DNA from 2 places in the Mycolicibacterium sp. HK-90 genome. Region 1 is predicted to be linked to the other one. Evidence: riboswitches for the same ligand, from Rfam matches in the RefSeq annotation. Region 1 holds a riboswitch; the other holds the start of a gene.
The links. Region 1 has a riboswitch for cobalamin ahead of metE (5-methyltetrahydropteroyltriglutamate--homocysteine S-methyltransferase). Riboswitches for the same ligand answer to the same signal wherever they lie in the genome.
Positions count from the first base shown of each region.

Region 1 (3,239 bases):
ACCATGTCGTTGCGTTCGGGTTCACCGTGCACCAGCACGTCGAGGCCCACCTGCTCCTGCAGCGTGATGACGTCGGCGATCTCTGCCTTCATCCGGCGCTCATACTCCTCGGCATCGATTTTGCCCGCCCGCAGGTCGGCCCGGGCGATGCGAATGTCCGAGGTCTGTGGATAGGAGCCGATCGTGGTGGTGGGCAAGGCCGGCAACTGCAACCGGTCCTGCTGGGCGACACGGCGCTGATCCGCCGGCGCCCGCTGGGCGCCGGACGTGAGGATCGACGCGATCCGGTCCCGTACCTGGGCATTGGTCAGCCGCGGATCGTCCTTCCGGGATGCGATCGCCGCGTTCGATGCCTCGATCTCCCGCGCGATGGCGTCGCGCCCGTCCCGGAGACCACGGGCCAGAGCCGCCACCTCGCTGACCTTCTCACTCCCGAATGCCAGCCAACTTCGCAGTGCCGCATCGATATCCGGCTCAGCGTCCAGCGTGTAGGGCACGTGCAACGTCGAGCATGAGGTAGATACGGCCACCGTCTTGGCTCGGTCGACCAGGGCGGCCAGGGTATCCAATGCACCATCCAGGTTGGTCCGCCAGATATTGCGGCCGTCGACCACGCCGGCCACCAGCAGCTTGCCGGACAGCTCGGGAACCGCAGCCAGTGCGGCCGCCGAGCCGGCCACCAGATCCACACCGATGGCCTCGACCGGTGTGCGGGCCAGGGCAGGCAGCGCATCGGTCAACTCGCCGAAGTACGTTGCCACGAAGATCGCAGGCCGTTCGGTGAGACCGCCGAGCCGCGCGTAGGTGCGCTCGGCGAGTTCGCCGGCGTTGCCCACGAAGTCGGTTACCAGCACCGGCTCGTCGATCTGGACCCAGCCGACACCTTGCGCGGCCAGCAATCGCAACAGTTCGGCATAGACGTCGACGAGTTCGTCCAGCCGCCCGATCGGCGCGCCCGCGCCACCGACGGCCTTCGACAACGCCAGGAACGTGATCGGGCCGATGATCACGGGTCGGGCCGGGATCCCCTGCGCGCGTGCCTCTTCCAGCTCCCCCGACACCTTGTCCGGGTTGAGCGAGAACGAGGTGTCGGGGCCGAGTTCGGGCACGATGTAGTGATAGTTGGTGTCGAACCACTTGGTCATCTCCAGCGGTGCGATCTCTGCGTCGCCGTAGACACCGCCGCGGGCCGCGGCGAAGTAACGGTCCAGATCGTCGGCGACACCGGCCACCCGGGCCGGTAAGGCGCCGACCAGAACCGCGGTGTCGAGCATCTGGTCGTAGTGAGAGAAGGTGTTGATCGGCACCGAATCGAGGCCGGCTGCGACCAGAGAGTCCCAGGTGTTGCGGCGCAGGGTGGCGGCGACCGATTCCAGTTCGTCACGACCGATCCGTCCCGCCCAGTACTTTTCGACGGCGCGTTTGAGTTCTCGGTGGGGACCGATTCGGGGCGACCCGAGGATGGTGGCGGTGAAAGGTGCTGCGGTTGTGCTCATCACGATGTCCTTCGACGTGCGGGAGGATGGCCACCGCCAGAAGACATCCAACCGAGACAGCCACCCGCCACGAGTGAACCGCTTCGGCCACTGCCCATTCCACGAGGCGATGAACCACCGGACGCGGCGCGCCCGGTACGGCTGGCAGGTCTTCGGACTCACAGGCCCGCACGGAAACCGTGCACCTACTGGCCGTCGCTTCCCAGCCGCAGTTGCCTGCGGGCCAGTGCTGATGACGGCGGTCGTTCCTGCATACCGCTGCGGGACAGTCCCGGATTCTCACCGGGTTCCCTCTCACGCCGCATCTCAACCAGCCTGCGACGCTCGGTGTCGACGTCGCACGTACCCCGGCGCCGACAAACCAGCTGCGAGTATGAGACTACCGCGCCGCCGGGGTCAGTCCCGGATGTCGGCCCTGATGGTGTCGGCCACCTCGGCGGCCTGGTTGACGGCCGCCGATGCCGGCTTGCAAGCCTGAACGTCGATGATCACGTTCGCCTCGACCGCCAGTGCCCGCTGGCAGGAACGCTGTTGCTCCCCCTCGCCTCGCGTGAACGGGATCGTCAGCTGTGAGTCGGTCTCGGACAGCGGCCCGCTACGCCACTTGGGCAGCTGCTGTCCGTTGAGGTTGATGTTCACATTGTGATCGGTGCACTTGGACCACCGCTCGGCGGATTGCCGGTAGAAATCGCGCGCGTCCTGTTCCGATGGGAAGGTCACCACGGACTGGACGACGAGGTTGTCCCAGTTGTCGTCGTTCGGCGAACGGAGCAGCTGCTGACGCAGCGCGCTCCAGCCTTCTCCGTAGATGGCCGCCTCGTTGACCTGCCACACACCCAGGCAGTTGAGGTTGGGCAGCAGATTACGGTGATCGCCCATCGTCCGCACCGCCGGTCGCGGGGTCATTCCGGTGGTGCCCATCAGGATGTTCAGCTGAGCAGGGCTGAGCAGCAACGCATCGAGGTCCGCGTCACCCAGGAGTTTGGGAGCGGGAGGCTGCGCCTCGGGCTTGCCCGAACAACCGGACAACGCCACCACAGTGAGCAAAACCAATGTTGCCCAACGTAATAGCTGACGCCGCCGGGATGCGTCAGGCATGCGTTCCGGCCATCGCGCACGCCATCTGCGCGGTATGGGCATCCTCGTTGAGTTCCGTGGCAGTCACATTCAGGGTGTTTCCGCTGCCCCGCAGCCCCATCTTCACGAGCAGTTTGGTGGCGTCGAGGGACCACGAGCGCATGGGGTTGGCGATGTCCGGCGCCAATCCGGGGGTGTTCGCGGCGCTCATCGCCTGCGCGGCCGACTCGCGAAGTGCCGTGCGGCCGCTGACATTCGACATGCTCACGAACGGATCCGCATAGTCGGGGCGCTCGGTGCCCTCGATCGTGTCGGCGAAGTCACCGTAGAACGTCGAGGCATTGTCCAGCGCGTCGGCGAACTGGGAGCATGCGGTCAGCGCAGCGGGGCTGGCCTCGCCTGCGACGGGGGCCGGCGGCACAGCCGCCGGATCAGGGGCACCTACCGGGGCGGGGGCGGCCAACGGATCGGGCGCACCCGGCGGTGGAGGAGCCGGCACCGGCGCGGGCGCTGGAGCGGGTTCGGTGTGGACCGCACCGTCGGGATCAGCCGAAGCCGTTGGCATCAACATGAATCCAACCCCCAGTGCGACACCTGCGGCCGCGAGACCGCGCGCCCATCGCTGTGATGACGTCACCTAGTCCTCCAAGAGTAGAAACTGCCGCG
Region 1 covers NZ_CP129613.1:4,372,705-4,375,943, forward strand. Annotated here, with positions in the region: gene metE (5-methyltetrahydropteroyltriglutamate--homocysteine S-methyltransferase) at 1-1,496, opposite strand, end outside; cobalamin riboswitch at 1,636-1,812, opposite strand; gene QU592_RS20955 (sensor domain-containing protein) at 1,893-2,549, opposite strand; gene QU592_RS20960 (Rv2240c family protein) at 2,587-3,144, opposite strand.

Region 2 (3,239 bases), 1.4 Mb from region 1:
CCGGGTTCCAGGTGTGCCAGCGCCATCTCGACCCGTTCGGTGCCGACGGTGATGCGCGCACGGGGCGTCAGTCGGCGCAGCACGGACAGGACGGTGGCATCGGGTTCGGTGAGGACCAGGACGTCGGCGAACTCGGCCTGGCCGACCACCACCTGTGCGACCGTGCGCCCGTCGCCCAGTTCGTCCTCTCCGACCGCCTGATGCAGCCAGCCCACGGTGTCGATGCAGGCGATGACCGCCTCGATGCTGACGTCACGGGCAGCTGGCCCGTCGATGTAGCCCGGGCCGACGTGAACGTGGACGTTTTCGATGGCCCAACACACCGGTTCGGGTTCGAGCCAGCCCATCAGCGTCACGACGATGCGGGTGACGTCGCTGCGGCGGTGCAGACGCCGCAGCAGGATCAGGAGGTCGTCGCGCACCGTGCAGGACACGCAGCCGTGGGCCAGCTCGAGAGCCATTTCAGAGCTGCCGCCGGCATCCGACACCGTCCGCAGCACCACCTGGCCGTCATAGGTGTGACGGACCAGGACGGTCCCCGGGCCACCGCTCAACTGATCGGCCACACCATCGACGTCGCCCTGACCGGCGACCAGCACAACAGGGGTGCGCACCTGGCCTCCCAACTAGCTATTGAAAATGATTATCATTATGTTTAAGCCAGGCTACCCCACGAGTAAGGAGATTCAATGTCGGCCCATTGCCAAGTCACCGGGCGCTCGCCCGGATTCGGCAACACGGTGTCGCACTCGCACAAGCGCAGTCGACGCCGCTGGAACCCCAACATCCAGACCAAGACCTACTACCTGCCCACCGAGGGGCGCCGGATCCGGCTGCGGGTCAGCGCCAAGGGAATCAAGGTGATCGACCGCGACGGCATCGAGGCCGTGGTGGCCCGGCTGCGTAGCCAGGGGGAGAAGATCTGATGGCCCGCACCGATATTCGCCCGATCGTGAAGCTCAAGTCGACGGCCGGGACCGGCTACACCTACGTCACCCGCAAGAACCGGCGCAACGACCCGGACCGGATCGTCTTACGCAAGTACGACCCGGTGATCCGCAAGCACGTCGACTTCCGCGAGGAACGCTGATGGCCAAGAAGTCCAAGATCGTGAAGAACGAGAGGCGCCGCGAACTGGTGGAGCGCTACGCCGAACGGCGGGCAGCGCTCAAGGAGATCATCCGGAATCCGCTGAGCACGCGCGAGCAGAGAGCCACGGCCGTCACTGCCCTGCAGCGGCTGCCCCGCGATTCGAGTCCGGTGCGGCTGCGCAACCGGGACTCGGTCGACGGCCGGCCGCGCGGGCACCTGCGCAAGTTCGGGCTGTCCCGGGTCCGGGTGCGGGAGCTGGCGCACCGCGGAGAACTGCCGGGCGTGCGGAAGTCGAGCTGGTGATGGCCAAATCCCAGAAGGATTCCAAGAAGCGCCCGCGGTCGACCGATGTCAAGAAACCCAGGCGCAACCAGCTGGCCGCGCTCGGGGTCACCGAGGTCGACTACAAGGACGTTCAGCTGCTGCGCACGTTCATCAGCGAGCGCGGCAAGATTCGGTCTCGGCACGTCACCGGCCTGACCCCGCAGCAGCAGCGACAGGTCGCCGCGGCGATCAAAAATGCCAGGGAGATGGCGCTGCTGCCGTTCGTCGGCAACCGCTGACCTACCATCGACGGCGATAGGGCGACTGCGGATCGCGGAAGCCGGTGTGAATCCGGCGCGGTCCCGCCACTGTGATCGATCCTCAGCTGCTGAGAATCGAGAGCCAGATACGCACCGCAGTCGCCACCTCGCACGCGCTGGGGCGGATCTCCCCGGAGAGGATGGGTGGGCCTGTGGCTGCTCGTTGGATGATCGCCGGGTTGACGGCGCTGCTGGTATCGGGATGCGCCTCGACGGCGACCCCGGACACCGTGGGCAACGCCCCACCGGGATTCCCGGTGACCGTGGACAACTGCGGCATCAGCACCACCTACGAGCGGCCGCCGACCCGGGCGGTGGCACTCAACCAGCATGCGATCGAGACGCTGCTGGCGTTGGGGTTGGAAGAATCCATGGTCGGCACGTCCTATCTCGACGACCGGATCCTGCCCGAGTATCAGGCCGCGTATGACGGGCTGCCGGTGCTGGCCAAGGAGTACCCGTCCTACGAGTCGCTGCTGGCCGTCGAACCCGATTTCGTCTACGGCGGCTGGGACAGCGCGTTCGACGAGAAGGAGGGCCGCGGCAGGCAGCGCCTGATCGACGCCGGGGTCCACACCTACCTGAACATCGAGGATTGCCTGGACAAGCCGGTCAGCATGTCGACCGTGGATGACGAAATCCGAAGTATCGGAACGATCTTTGGTGTCGCCGACCGCGCGGAACGACTGATCGAGAACATCCACGGCGAGCTGGGGCGGTCCGCGGAAAAACTGCGTGGGGTCGAGGCGGTCCGGGTCGGGGTCTACGACAGCGGCGAGGCGACGGTGTTCACCTCGGGTGGCAAGGGTATCGGCAACCGGATGATCGAGGCCGCGGGCGGCGTGAACGTGTTCGCCGATGTGCCCAAGGTCTGGGGCGACGTGTCCTTCGAGCAGTTCGCCGAGCGCGCACCCGAGGTCATCGTGATCTACGACTACGGTGACCAGCCGGTCGCGGACAAGAAGAGATTCCTGACCGAACATCCTCTGCTGCAGCATGTTCCGGCGGTCGAACACCAGCGGTTCGCCGTGCTCCCGCTGTCGTCGGTGGTGGTCGGGGTGCGGGTGGGCCGGGCCGTCGACGCCCTGGCCCGGCAGCTGCACCCGGACCGGTTTTCGTGATCCCGTACCGGATGGTCGTGGCCGGGCTGATCGCGCTGTTGCTGACGGCGATGACGGCCGGCGTCGCCATCGGCTCGGTGTCAATCGCGCCGGGGCAGGTGTGGGCCATCGTGTTGCATGCCGTCCACCCAGGCCTGGCCGAGCAGACCTGGCCCGCGGTCAGGGAATCCATCGTGCTCGACGCCCGGCTGCCGCGGGTGGTGCTGGGTGCGGTGATCGGCGCCGGACTGGCGGCCTGCGGCATGGTGCTGCAGGCCGTGGTGCGCAACCCGCTGGCCGATCCCATGCTGCTCGGGGTGTCCTCGGGCGCCGCGGTCGGTGCCGTCGCGATGTTGGTGCTGGGCGCCGGCGCGCTACAACTGTTGACGCTGCCGCTGGCGGCCTTCTTCGGCGCGTTCCTCGCGCTCGTCGCGGTGTACTTCCTGGCCCGATCGGGCGGACG
Region 2 covers NZ_CP129613.1:5,787,815-5,791,053, reverse strand. Annotated here, with positions in the region: gene mrf (ribosome hibernation factor-recruiting GTPase MRF) at 1-614, opposite strand, end outside; gene rpmB (50S ribosomal protein L28) at 690-926, shown strand; gene rpmG (50S ribosomal protein L33) at 926-1,090, shown strand; gene rpsN (30S ribosomal protein S14) at 1,090-1,395, shown strand; gene rpsR (30S ribosomal protein S18) at 1,395-1,655, shown strand; cobalamin riboswitch at 1,667-1,788, shown strand; gene QU592_RS27710 (ABC transporter substrate-binding protein) at 1,829-2,797, shown strand; gene QU592_RS27705 (FecCD family ABC transporter permease) at 2,809-3,239, shown strand, end outside.
Region 2: linked by a shared signal. The riboswitch ahead of QU592_RS27710 (ABC transporter substrate-binding protein) and the one ahead of metE (5-methyltetrahydropteroyltriglutamate--homocysteine S-methyltransferase) in region 1 are both predicted to bind cobalamin.